4 regions of the Serratia sp. C2(1) genome follow, and region 3 is predicted to be linked to each of the others. Evidence: predicted binding sites of a transcription regulator. Region 3 holds the regulator's gene; each other region holds the start of a gene.

Region 1 (3,130 bases), on a different contig from region 3:
AAGGCGGCCTCTACATCGCTCAGGCGTTAGAAAACCTGACTGAGCGTATCCAACTCGGGGCTCCAGAACCAGAAAGCAAAGAGCAACTGGTATTGCAGCAGATCGGCCTGGTCATTGAACTGCTGCCGGAACTCATGACGCTAAAAACGCAGATAGCTAAATCGGCATAATCACGCGAGATCTTTCATCACCCCCCTGATTCCTGGAGTGTGCCCATGGCTAAGCAGAGCCATGGTATGTTCAAACCACTGGGTTAGCTCACTGCGCAGGGCCAGGGGCAAAGCGGCATAGTGATAACCGGCAATCGCCCCACCTAACGAAAGCAGCACCCGCAATCCTAAATTGCGTTGCTGTTGCAACAGCCGCAGAAAGCTGCGCTTGGCACCGTTCAAGCGCAAGTCATAAACATTGCGAATGCCGGCGCGCCATAGTAAACGCTCCATGTTAATGTCGATGTTCGGCAACGTTTTCAGCCGCCCATGAGTACCCGTTTTGACCTGAAGCTCTTGGCAGGCCTCCAGGATAGCCTGCCTCGCCAACCCGATAAGCTCATCCCTTTCCCGCCACAAATATTCATCGACCCAATAATAACGCAGGGTTATCGGTACGCCCCGCTTGGAGTAAACCATATTGACCATTCCGCGGGCGCGAAAAGCGGGCTCCAGGCTACCCGTCGCACGAAGATACAGCTCGCCTTCCGCTACCACCCCAAACATAACGCCATCAGCCAGCAGCCCATAACCGCCAAACTGCGAACGCGTTGTAATGCTCCCTAATGCGCAGAAACACGCTTTGGCCTGTTTGACCCTTTCTATTGATATCCCTTTCATAGAACTTCTCCTTGTGTAGGTTCTAATTGTATTATTTCTCACATCAATGAAATAAAAGTAACGTGAACAAGTAATTAGAAAAATACGCACTATCCGCAGTCCTGCCAATCATAAATACAGTACGTATAAAAAATAATCGCAATTATGCGAGGTACTACGAAAATTTGGGTTGATCTTACTTATCGTTAGCTATACTGTATAAACATACAGTGACACTACGGGCGGGATACTTTATGCGTACTCAATCACTCTACAAACCCCATTTCAGCCACACCTCTTTTGCGGTGAACAATGCTGCGAAAAACACGGATGCCGGTAAAGAAAATGGCCTTATCAGTGAACTTGTTTACAACGAGCATCAACCCGCGGTGGCGCAACTATTGCTGCCCCTGTTGCAACAGTTAGGCAGACAATCGCGCTGGTTATTATGGCTAACGCCGCAACAAAAACTGAGTAGATTGTGGCTTCAGCAGTCCGGTTTGCCTGTCAATAAAGTGGTGCAACTGAGCCAAATTACTCCGCTTGCCACTGTTGAAGCGATGGAAAAAGCGCTTCTGACGGGTAATTACAGTGTCGTGCTCGGATGGTTGCCCGATCTTACGGAAGAAGATCGGCTAAAATTAAGACGTGCGGCAGAATTGGGTAACGCTTATGGGTTCATTATGCGTCCACAACGTGACATAAACCCGACTCAGGGACAGTGTTCCACGCTAAAAATTCACTCTTCTTTGTATCATTAAGTAAATTTAGGATTTTTCCCATCATTTTTATCTCTCTGGGAGGGAACCTTTGGTGGATCAGGTGCAAAGCGAGTCCTGCTGCGGTTCCGCACGAAAAAATACAGACTGAATTGCCCCATTTTTTACCGGTTAGTGTTAGTAAATATGTACGATTCTGCGTTTTTTTTTAGAGCTTTATCACATCACACTTGTAACTTTCGCGCCACGTTGTAGACTTTACATCGCCAAGGTTGCTCTATAACGCCAGAAAAACTGGCCGAGTAACAAACGAGGGCTCAAACCTTGGCGAAGGAATTTAACCAAGGGCTTAAAACAGCTTTAAAGCTCATTGCCTATTTGGATGATAACGAGGCGCAAAATGAAAAAGACAGCTATCGCATTAGCAGTGGCACTGGCTGGTTTCGCTACCGTAGCGCAAGCCGCCCCAAAAGATAACACCTGGTACACCGGTGCTAAACTGGGCTGGTCCCAGTACCATGACACTGGTTTCTACGGCAACGGTTACCAGAATGGTATCGGCAATGGTCCGAACCATAAAGATCAACTGGGTGCTGGCGCGTTCCTGGGTTACCAGGCGAACCAATACCTGGGCTTCGAGCTGGGCTATGACTGGCTTGGCCGTATGCCTTACAAAGGCAGCGTGAACAACGGTGCTTTCAAAGCACAAGGCGTTCAACTGGCAGCTAAACTGAGCTACCCAATTGCTGACGATCTGGACATCTACACTCGTCTGGGTGGTATGGTATGGCGTGCAGACTCCAAAGCTAACTACGGCAATGGCACTCGTCTGAGCGACCACGACACCGGCGTTTCTCCGCTGGCTGCAGTGGGTGTTGAATACGCACTGACCAAAAACTGGGCTACTCGCCTGGACTACCAGTTCGTTAGCAACATCGGTGATGCAGGTACTGTCGGCGCACGTCCAGACAACACCATGCTGAGCCTGGGTGTTTCTTACCGTTTCGGTCAGGATGATGTTGTTGCTCCAGCACCAGCACCAGCTCCGGCTCCAGTTGTTGAAACCAAGCGTTTCACTCTGAAGTCTGACGTGCTGTTCAACTTCAACAAATCTACTCTGAAAGCAGAAGGCCAACAGGCTCTGGACCAGCTGTACACTCAGCTGAGCTCCATGGATCCTAAAGACGGTTCTGTTGTAGTTCTGGGTTACACCGACGCAGTTGGTTCTGACCAGTACAACCAGAAACTGTCTGAAAAACGCGCACAAAGCGTTGTTGACTACCTGGTTTCTAAAGGCATCCCGTCAGACAAAATCTCTGCACGTGGTATGGGCGAAGCTGATTCCGTCACTGGCAACACCTGTGGCTACAAAGCTGGCCGTGCTACTAAAGCTCAGATCGCTTGCCTGGCACCAGATCGTCGCGTAGAGATCGAAGTTAAAGGTATCAAAGACGTTGTAACTCAGCCACAGGCTTAAGTTACCACTGCTTAGTAAAAAACCCCGCAATGCGGGGTTTTTTTTCGTCTATACGCGGTAAGTTTTGCAACAACGGCCCTTTTCTTGCTGGGCAGGTTACTTTTCGTCTTTGCCGAGGATCGCCT
Region 2 (3,130 bases), on a different contig from region 3:
ACGTAGATAGTCTGCGGTGCCAACGCTTCGAACTCTTCAAAACGCATCGGGCGGTTATCCAGCGCCGACGGCAGGCGGAAACCGTATTCCACCAGCGTTTCCTTGCGCGAGCGGTCACCTTTGTACATGCCGCCGATTTGCGGAATGGTGACGTGGGATTCATCGACCACCAGCAGGCCATCCGCCGGCAGATAGTCAAACAGCGTCGGCGGCGGCTCACCCTCGCGGCGGCCGGACAAATAGCGCGAATAGTTTTCAATGCCGGAGCAGTAGCCCAGCTCGTTCATCATCTCCAGATCAAACTGGGTACGCTGCGTCAGACGCTGTTCTTCCAACAGCTTGTTGTTGGCCAGCAACACCTTGCGCCGCTCGGCCAGATCCACCTTGATCTCTTCCATCGCCTGCAGGATCCGCTCGCGCGGCGTCACGTAGTGCGACTTCGGGTAAATGGTGAAGCGCTGTACCACCTGCTCGATCTGGCCGGTCAACGGATCGAACAGCGAAAGCCGTTCGACTTCTTCATCAAACAGCTCGATGCGCAGCGCCAACTCGTCCGACTCTGCCGGGAAGATGTCGATCACCTCGCCGCGCACGCGGAAGGTGGCGCGCTGGAAAGCCTGATCGTTGCGGGAATATTGCAGCTCCGTCAAACGCCGCAGGATCGACCGTTGATCGATGATCATGCCCTTGGTCAGGTGCAGCATCATCTTCAGATACAGCTCCGGATCGCCCAGGCCGTAAATTGCCGACACGGATGCCACCACCACCACGTCGCGGCGTTCCAGCAGCGCTTTGGTGGCTGAAAGGCGCATTTGTTCGATGTGCTCGTTCACCGCGGAGTCTTTTTCGATAAAGGTGTCGGAGCTGGGGACGTAGGCTTCCGGCTGGTAGTAGTCGTAGTACGAGACAAAATACTCAACCGCATTCTCGGGGAAGAACTCTTTCATCTCGCCATACAGCTGCGCCGCCAGCGTCTTGTTTGGCGCCAGCACCATGGTCGGCCGGTTGAGATCGGCGATGACGTTGGCGACGGTAAATGTCTTGCCCGAACCGGTAACGCCCAGCAGCGTTTGATGCGCCAGGCCGTCTTCCAGGCCCTCTTCCAGCTTGCGAATGGCTTCCGGCTGATCGCCGGCCGGTTTGAAATCGGAATGCAGTTTGAAAATTTTACTCATTGACTCGGCTACCCTGTGGAGATGCGCGCGCTCAGGCGGCCATGGAGCGGATGCTCGACGAATGGCCCCTAATTATGGAAAGCCCCGGCGATTTTCGCCAGTGCCTATGATACTGGATATAAAACCAGCTTCAAGCGATTCATTGCTCAAGATGACGCATCCCGCTATTGACCCCGGCACCGACGCGCAGCGGCAAAGCGCCGCCTCATGCGCGTCGGCGGGGCGCGGATGCACCGACAGGGTTACAGCCGCGTGACATTTTTATTGTCAATAACTGATTTATCCCCAGAATCCGTCAAAAATTAACTTATTGATAGCACTGCGGTGAAAAATCATACATAGCCACCGCATCAATACATTGGCGTCTTGATTTTAGTTAATTTATTGATATAAAACACAATTAATAAAAAGATGAGAATGCGGTCAACGGGAACAGAACCCGCGCCCGCTCTCGCTTTAAACCGCTTTTCTAAATCTAATGCACAAGGTTATCCACAGGAATAGTGGATAACTCCCACCGCCCCGCCCGTGACGGGAGTTGCAGAAAGAACGCTTTTTGGCGTTTCACCTCGCCGAAACGGCTTTTTTAGTTATTTTTTCACAAAAATATCGCATTGTTTATGCCGATTAATGCTAAAAAGCCCCATTGCCAAAAACACATTTATCCCATTATTGCACTCATGTGCTGCATCTTGCCGCAACCGGTAAAATAGTTTGCACCATCACTTTTCCTCACGGCACTGCAACAGTGCAAAAATCGTCCGCGTTAACTTTTCACCTCATTTTCATCCAGGCCGTCGGGCCAGCCCACTCCTGCCAAAGGGTTAACATAGCAATAACATTCCCTTTTTTTTTCGGATTGAAAAAGTTGGCCTGAGAGTTGCAATATCGTCTAGCGGCAAAAGTGCGACCGGATGAAATATCCGTGCCGGCACGGCAGGATTACCTGCTCTTGGCTGGGTGTCGGTATGGGGCTAAATAACTGGCAATACCGCGATAAAGGCGAGAGAGCGCTGGTAAACCGCCATTAACGGCCATTTTTACCTGGAAATCCTTTGTTTTTTCTGAACCTGAACTACCTCGTTAAAGGTAGCAATGCAGCATTTTGTTCTGGACATTAAGACACTCGGGAAAGAAACCGCCAAGGCGGATCAAGCAGTCAGGAGTGGATAACGCAGGGAAGCAGACGTTTGATTGCCGTTCCTGCGCAGATACCGCCCGGTGAAATCGGTGTGGTTTTTAACAGGAACGCGTTACGCCTGCGCCTATCAGGGCGCATATCCACGAGTGGAATACAGGTCTTTGAGGAGAGTGCCGGATGTTGAGTTTAAGGTCAGTGAACCAGTTCTACGGGCAAAATCATACCCTGTGGGATATTAATCTGGAGTTGCCGCGCGGCCAGTGCACGGTGCTTATCGGTCGTAACGGCGTGGGCAAAACGACGTTGGTCAACTGCATTATGGGGCATTTGCCGGTCGTCAGCGGCAGTATGACCTGGCAGTTGGCGGACGAACCCCCGCAAAATCTGCTGCAGCAGCCGATGGAAAACCGGGCGGCGCTGGGCATCAGCTACGTGCCGCAAGGACGGCAAATCTTCTCGCAGCTCAGCGTGGAAGAGAACCTGCAGGTGGCGCTGATGGCCGGCCGGGACAAAACCCGGCGCATTCCGCCACTCATTTACAGCCTGTTCCCCAACCTGCGGGAAATGCGCAGCCGCCGCGCCGGGGATTTGTGCGATGGCGAGCAGCAGCAACTGGCGATTGGTCGGGCTCTGGTGCTGGAGCCGGAACTGCTGATCCTCGACGAGCCTACCAGCGGAGTACAGCCTTCGATCGCCACCGATATCGGCAACGCGATCCGCAAGCTGAACCGCGAGCTGGGCATGACGATCCTGCTGGTGGAACACAAGTTACCGTTTGTACGCCGCGTGGCGGATCGTTTTTGCCTGATGGATC
Region 3 (3,130 bases):
GCGTATTCAGAGATGGCGGTGGCTATCGCCGCCCCCTGCACGTTCCAGCCCAACCCCATCACCAGCCAGATATCCAGTACGATATTCAACAGATTACCGACAATCAGCAAGATCACCGGCGCACGCACGTATTGCACCCCAAGCAGCCAGCCCAGAATCACCATATTGGCCAGCGCTGCCGGCGCGCTTAGCCAGCGGATCTCGAGGAAAAGCCGCGCCTGTTCCAGTACTGCGCCATCACCGCCCACAATCTGTAGAGCTGCATCGATCAGCGGATGGCGCAGCAATACGATGGCCAACCCGGCCAATACCGCCATCAGTAGCGGCTGCATAAAAGCGCGTGCCAGTGCCGACGGATCCTGCGCACCGAGCGCCTGCGCCGCCAGGCCGGTAGTGCTCATGCGCAGGAACAGCAGTAGCATAAACAGGAAGCTGGTAGCCATGGCACCAATAGCTACGCCGCCCAGATAGGTGGAGCTTTCCAGGTGGCCAATCACCGCAGTATCCACCAACCCAAGCAGCGGGACGGTAATATTGGAAAAGATCATGGGCAACGCAAGGCGCCATAGGGCTTTATCAGTATCGCTGGTGAAGGCAGAAAGCAGGCGCATAGTGAAATGTTCCCGTGGATACCCTTCATCTTTCAAGGTGCAGATGTGTTGGCTACGCGCGCTCACCCCAGCCACTTACTTGAGTAAGCTCCTGCGGATTCTCTCGCTGGCCGCCTTCCTGCGCCTTGAAATCTATTGGGTATTACATTGAATTAGAAATGACATCGCCCCAGAACTGGGGCGATTTAAATCAGGAGACGACGTTCTGGCGGGTGGGTTAAATCCAGTCGCCATTGCGGATCACGCCGACTGCCAGGCCTTCAATGGTGAAATTCTGCTGACGCAGATCGACCACGATAGGCTGGAATTCGCTGTTTTCCGGCAGCAGCTCGACCACATTGCCGTTTTTTTTCAGGCGCTTGACCGTGACTTCGTCTTCAATACGCGCCACGACCACCTGGCCGTTACGCACGTCCTGGGTTTTATGCACCGCCAGCAGATCACCATCGAGAATGCCGATATCACGCATCGACATGCCATTGACCCGCAGCAGGAAATCCGCGCTCGGTTTGAACAGGGAAGGATCCACCTTATAGTGCCCTTCGATATGCTGCTGCGCCAGCAGCGGTTCACCGGCGGCCACGCGGCCAATCAGCGGTAAACCTTCTTCATCTTCCATCAGCAGGCGAATGCCGCGCGAAGCGCCGGAGACGATCTCGATCACGCCCTTGCGCGCCAGCGCTTTCAGGTGTTCTTCTGCAGCATTTGGCGAACGGAACCCCAGACGCATGGCGATCTCGGCGCGCGTTGGCGGCATGCCAGTTGACGAAATATGATCGCGAATCAGATCATAGACTTCTTGTTGTCTGGTAGTTAGTGCTTTCATTCCGCCCCCTGTTTGTTTATACAGTCTTGCTGTGAGTATATACAGGTAAGCGCGCCTTGGGAACCGAAGAATGAATAAAAATCAGGGATTAGCGCCCCCGCCGCAACCGGGCATTCCACTCAGGCAAAGTGCTGCCACAGTACAGAACCCCAGACAAACAGCGCCAGGACGATCGTCAGCGTTACCGCCGCCGACCCCATATCTTTCGCGCGGCCGGAAAGCTCGTGGTGTTCCGTGCCCACCCTATCGACAATGGCTTCAATCGCGCTGTTCAGCATCTCGACGACCACCACCAACAGCACCGAGCCGATCAGCAAAATGCGCGCTATCGCACCCACATCCAGCCAGATCGCCAGTATGATAGCCAGCACGGTCGCCACCAGTTCCTGGCGAAATGCGGCTTCGTGCTGCCAGGCAGCAGAAAACCCTTTATAGGAATAGCCGGCGGCTTTAATAATACGGGTCAGTCCGGTTGCTTGGTTTGCCATGTTTTTTAGTGCCTTTCACAGAGGTAAGTCATAATTATAGAGCTTGGGTCAGGAAACTCTCCCGGCTCCCGGTTTTCCAACACCACAGATCTGCTACCCGGTTTCTGGTATGCTTGCGGCGCATTGCTAACAAGAGGCTTCACGTTGTTATGTCAGGTTGGCGTAAAATTTATTATAAATTATTGAATTTACCACTCAAATTGTTGGTAAGAAGTAAGGTTATCCCTTCAGATCCGGTCACGGAGTTAGGGTTGGATCCCTCACGGCCGATTCTGTATGTTTTACCTTATAATTCCAAGGCGGATTTACTGACGCTGCGCACCCAGTGCCTGGCGCAGGATTTGCCCGATCCCCTCAATCCGTTGGAGATAGACGGCACCGTACTGCCAAGCCACGTGTTTATTCACGACGGCCCGCGCGTGTTCCGCTACTACACGCCGAAAGAAGAGTCGGTCAAACTGTTTCACGACTATCTGGATCTGCACCGCAGCAATCCGGATCTCGATATTCAGATGCTGCCGGTTTCGGTGATGTTTGGCCGTTCCCCTGGCCGCGAAGGTCACGGCACGCCGCATCTGCGCCTGCTGAACGGCGTCCAGAAATTCTTCGCCGTGCTGTGGCTGGGCCGCGACAGCTTCGTGCGTTTCTCCAACACCGTTTCGCTGCGCCGAATGGCGACCGAACACGGCACGGACAAAACTATCGCGCAGAAACTGGCACGCGTGGCGCGCATGCATTTCTCGCGTCAACGTCTGGCCGCCGTCGGCCCAAGCCTGCCGGCCCGTCAGGATCTGTTCAATAAGCTGCTGGCCTCCAAAGCGATCGAAAAAGCGGTCGAAGACGAAGCGCGCAGCAAGAAAATTTCCCATGAAAAGGCCCAGCAGAACGCCATTGCGCTGATGGAAGAGATCGCCGCCGATTTCTCGTACGAAACGGTGCGTCTTTCCGATCGGGTGCTGAGCTGGACCTGGAACCGGCTGTATCAGGGCATCAACGTCACCAATGCCGAGCGCGTGCGCCAGCTGGCGCAGGACGGCCACGAGATCGTGTATGTGCCGTGCCACCGCAGCCATATGGACTACCTGCTGCTGTCCTACGTGCTGTATCACCAGGGTCTGGTGCCGCCGCACATCGCCGCCGGCATCAATCTCAACTTCTGGCCGGCCGGGCCGATCTTCCGTCGCCTGGGCGCGTTCTTTATTCGT
Region 4 (3,130 bases), on a different contig from region 3:
AGAACGTCGGCTTCAGCAGCCTCGACCCGGCCAAACCGGCCAAGTTCTACTACAACAGCGCCCCGGCGCATACCCGCTACCCGAATCGGAAAATCACGCTGGCAGAAGCCGCCCCTCAGACGCTGGGCGACGACGCCACCAGCAACCGCCGCACCATCAATAAATTCATCGTGCCGGACGTGCTGCCGACCTGTCAGCTCACCATGGGCCTGACCAAACTGGCGCCAGGCAATCTGTGGAATACCATGCCCTGCCACACTCACGAGCGACGCATGGAAGTCTATTTCTATTTCGATATGAACGACGAAACGGCGGTATTTCACATGATGGGTCACCCGCAGGAAACCCGTCATCTGTTGGTGCATAACGAGCAGGCCGTGATCTCCCCAAGTTGGTCGGTTCACGCCGGCGTAGGCACCCAGCGCTATACCTTTATCTGGGGCATGATTGGCGAGAACCAGATCTTTGGCGATATGGACCACGTCGCCGTCAGCGAACTGCGCTGATCCCCTTTCCCCGTAATGGCTGCGCGGCACCCGGCCGCGCGGTGAGAGAGTATGATTATGGTTGCTGATTCTTTTGATTTAACCGGTAAGGTGGCGCTGGTGACCGGTTGCGACACCGGATTGGGCCAAGGCATGGCGGTGGGTCTGGCACAGGCGGGCTGCGATATCATCGGCGTCAACCGCAGCCGCCCGCAGCAGACTCAGGACAAGGTCAGGGCACTCGGTCGGCGTTTTCTCGATCTGCACGCTGACCTGAGCACCATCGACGTGATCTCGCCCCTGCTGGAAAACGCCGTCGCCGAATTCGGTCACATCGACATTCTGGTGAATAACGCCGGCATCATCAGGCGCGACGACGCCATCGATTTCAGTGAAAAAGACTGGGACGATGTGATGAACCTGAATATAAAAACCCTGTTTTTCATGGCACAGGCAGCGGCAAGGCAGTTTATCCGGCAAGGCGGCGGTGGCAAGATCATCAATATTGCCTCAATGCTTTCCTATCAGGGGGGCATTCGCGTGCCATCCTATACCGCGTCAAAAAGTGCAGTGATGGGGGTGACGCGGCTGTTGGCCAACGAATGGGCGAAGCATGGCATTAACGTCAACGCCATTGCCCCCGGCTACATGGCCACCAATAATACCGAGCGGTTGCGTGCCGATGAGGAGCGCAATCTGGAAATTCTGGAGCGCATTCCGGCCGGGCGCTGGGGTCTGCCGGAAGATATGATGGGGCCGGTGGTGTTTCTGGCCTCGGGCGCTTCGGATTACGTTAACGGCTATACCCTCGCGGTCGACGGCGGTTGGCTGGCACGCTGACGTGAAGTTTATCCGTACCGGGCTCTGCATACAGAGCCTTTTTTGCCTCCACGGTTTTCACAACGCGCAATTCATCATCGTGTTACGTAACAACTCGTTGTAAAACCGGGGAAAATAAACAATTAGTTACAGGGTAACCGCTTCCGCTACTGTTAATTTTCCCATATACTGGATAAATTAACAGTTTACCAGCCGGAACAACAGCAGCATGACCGCGGAAGGGCATCTTATTTTCTCTGTCGCTTGCGCGATTTTCGCCAAGAAGGCCGAAGTGACTCCAGAGCTGGCCACCGGCGACTGGTGGCACATCATCCCTGCCGCGCTGCTGACCTCACTGCTGCCCGATATCGATCACCCCAAATCGGTCCTGGGTCAACGCCTGCGCTGGATCGCCATTCCCATTTCCCGTGCCTTTGGGCATCGAGGTTTCACCCACAGCCTGCTGGCGATCATCGGCGGTATGGCATTGTTCCAGTTAGACGTGCCGCGCAGTTGGCCCATTCCGCCCGACGTGCTGCATGCCATGATTATCGGCTATTTCAGCCACCTGTTGGCCGATATGCTCACCCCTGCCGGCGTGCCGCTGCTGTGGCCCTGTCGCTGGCGTTTTCGCCTGCCGGTGCTAAATTCTCAGAAAGGCAATCAGTTGGAGCGCGCCCTGTGCCTGTGCCTAGTGGCTTTCGCCATCTATTGGCAAGGGGGTTGCACCATTCCAGTGCAGTCCTACTTTGAACAAATCAAAAATATCAGACTGTGATCACAAAGATCGGCCACTAAATATTCATAAAGTATATTAATCAAACAAATTCATATCCTACGTTATATCAAATTCCATTTGGATATAAGTGAGCCGTTGCGCAAACTGTTACGATATTTGGTATCGCTACACCTTGGTGCGTAGCCGTTTTTATATAAGAAAAATGATTGGAGACATTGGGGATGAATTTTCCGCTGGTAATTAACGTGGTGGTTTTTGTCGCCCTCCTTTTGCTGTTGGCGCAAACCCGCCATAAGCAATGGAGCCTGGCGAAAAAAGTACTGGTCGGCCTGGTGATGGGCGTCGTATTCGGCCTGGGCCTGCAACTGGTGTATGGCTCGGACAACCCGGTACTGAAAGAATCCATCAGCTGGTTCAACATTGTCGGTAACGGCTATGTGCAACTGCTGCAAATGATCGTGATGCCGCTGGTATTCGCCTCAATCCTGAGCGCGGTAGCCAAGCTGCATAACGCCTCCTCACTGGGCAAAATCAGTTTCCTGACTATCGGTACTCTGCTGTTTACCACGCTGATCGCCGCGTTGGTGGGTGTGCTGGTAACCAACCTGTTTGGCCTGACCGCGGAAGGCCTGGTGCAAGGCACGCAAGAAAGCGCGCGCATGGCGGCCATCCAGAGCAACTATGTCGGTAAAGTGGCGGATCTGACCGTACCGCAGCTGGTATTGTCGTTCGTGCCGAAAAATCCGTTTGCCGATCTGACCGGTGCCAGCCCGACCGCGATCATCAGCGTAGTGATCTTCGCTGCCTTCCTGGGCGTGGCTTCGCTGCAATTGTTGAAAGACGATAAAGAGAAAGGCCAGCGCGTACTGGTGGCTATCGACACCCTGCAAGCCTGGGTGATGAAGCTGGTGCGTCTGGTGATGAAACTGACCCCGTACGGCGTGCTGGCGTTAATGACCAAAGTGGTGGCCGGTTCCAACATCCACGATATCGTCAAACTCGGCAGCTTCGTGGTGGCATCTTACCTCGGTCTGGCAATCATGTTTGGGGTACACGCCCTGCTGCTGGCCTTCACCGGCGTTAACCC

What was found. Region 3 encodes LexA, which represses DNA repair genes until DNA is damaged. Its sites were predicted from a motif close to TNCTGTATGTACATACAGNA; they were not measured.
Region 1: the regulator LexA is predicted to act here: its motif matches at 1,023-1,042, upstream of sulA (SOS-induced cell division inhibitor SulA).
Region 2: the regulator LexA is predicted to act here: its motif matches at 1,286-1,305, upstream of uvrB (excinuclease ABC subunit UvrB).
Region 4: the regulator LexA is predicted to act here: its motif matches at 1,492-1,511, upstream of V2S86_RS09090 (metal-dependent hydrolase).

What each region holds. Positions count from the first base shown of each region.
Region 1 covers NZ_JAZFBA010000001.1:2,313,377-2,316,506, forward strand. The annotation lists gene yccS (YccS family putative transporter) at 1-170, shown strand, start outside; gene V2S86_RS10900 (TfoX/Sxy family DNA transformation protein) at 171-830, opposite strand; gene sulA (SOS-induced cell division inhibitor SulA) at 1,064-1,570, shown strand; gene ompA (porin OmpA) at 1,929-3,005, shown strand; gene matP (macrodomain Ter protein MatP) at 3,102-3,130, opposite strand, start outside.
Region 2 covers NZ_JAZFBA010000001.1:2,785,863-2,788,992, forward strand. The annotation lists gene uvrB (excinuclease ABC subunit UvrB) at 1-1,175, opposite strand, end outside; gene V2S86_RS13090 (ATP-binding cassette domain-containing protein) at 2,494-3,130, shown strand, end outside.
Region 3 covers NZ_JAZFBA010000003.1:323,683-326,812, forward strand. The annotation lists gene dinF (MATE family efflux transporter DinF) at 1-611, opposite strand, end outside; gene lexA (transcriptional repressor LexA) at 829-1,437, opposite strand; gene V2S86_RS19575 (diacylglycerol kinase) at 1,557-1,925, opposite strand; gene plsB (glycerol-3-phosphate 1-O-acyltransferase PlsB) at 2,075-3,130, shown strand, end outside.
Region 4 covers NZ_JAZFBA010000001.1:1,952,628-1,955,757, forward strand. The annotation lists gene kduI (5-dehydro-4-deoxy-D-glucuronate isomerase) at 1-506, shown strand, start outside; gene kduD (2-dehydro-3-deoxy-D-gluconate 5-dehydrogenase KduD) at 564-1,325, shown strand; gene V2S86_RS09090 (metal-dependent hydrolase) at 1,534-2,082, shown strand; gene V2S86_RS09095 (L-cystine transporter) at 2,265-3,130, shown strand, end outside.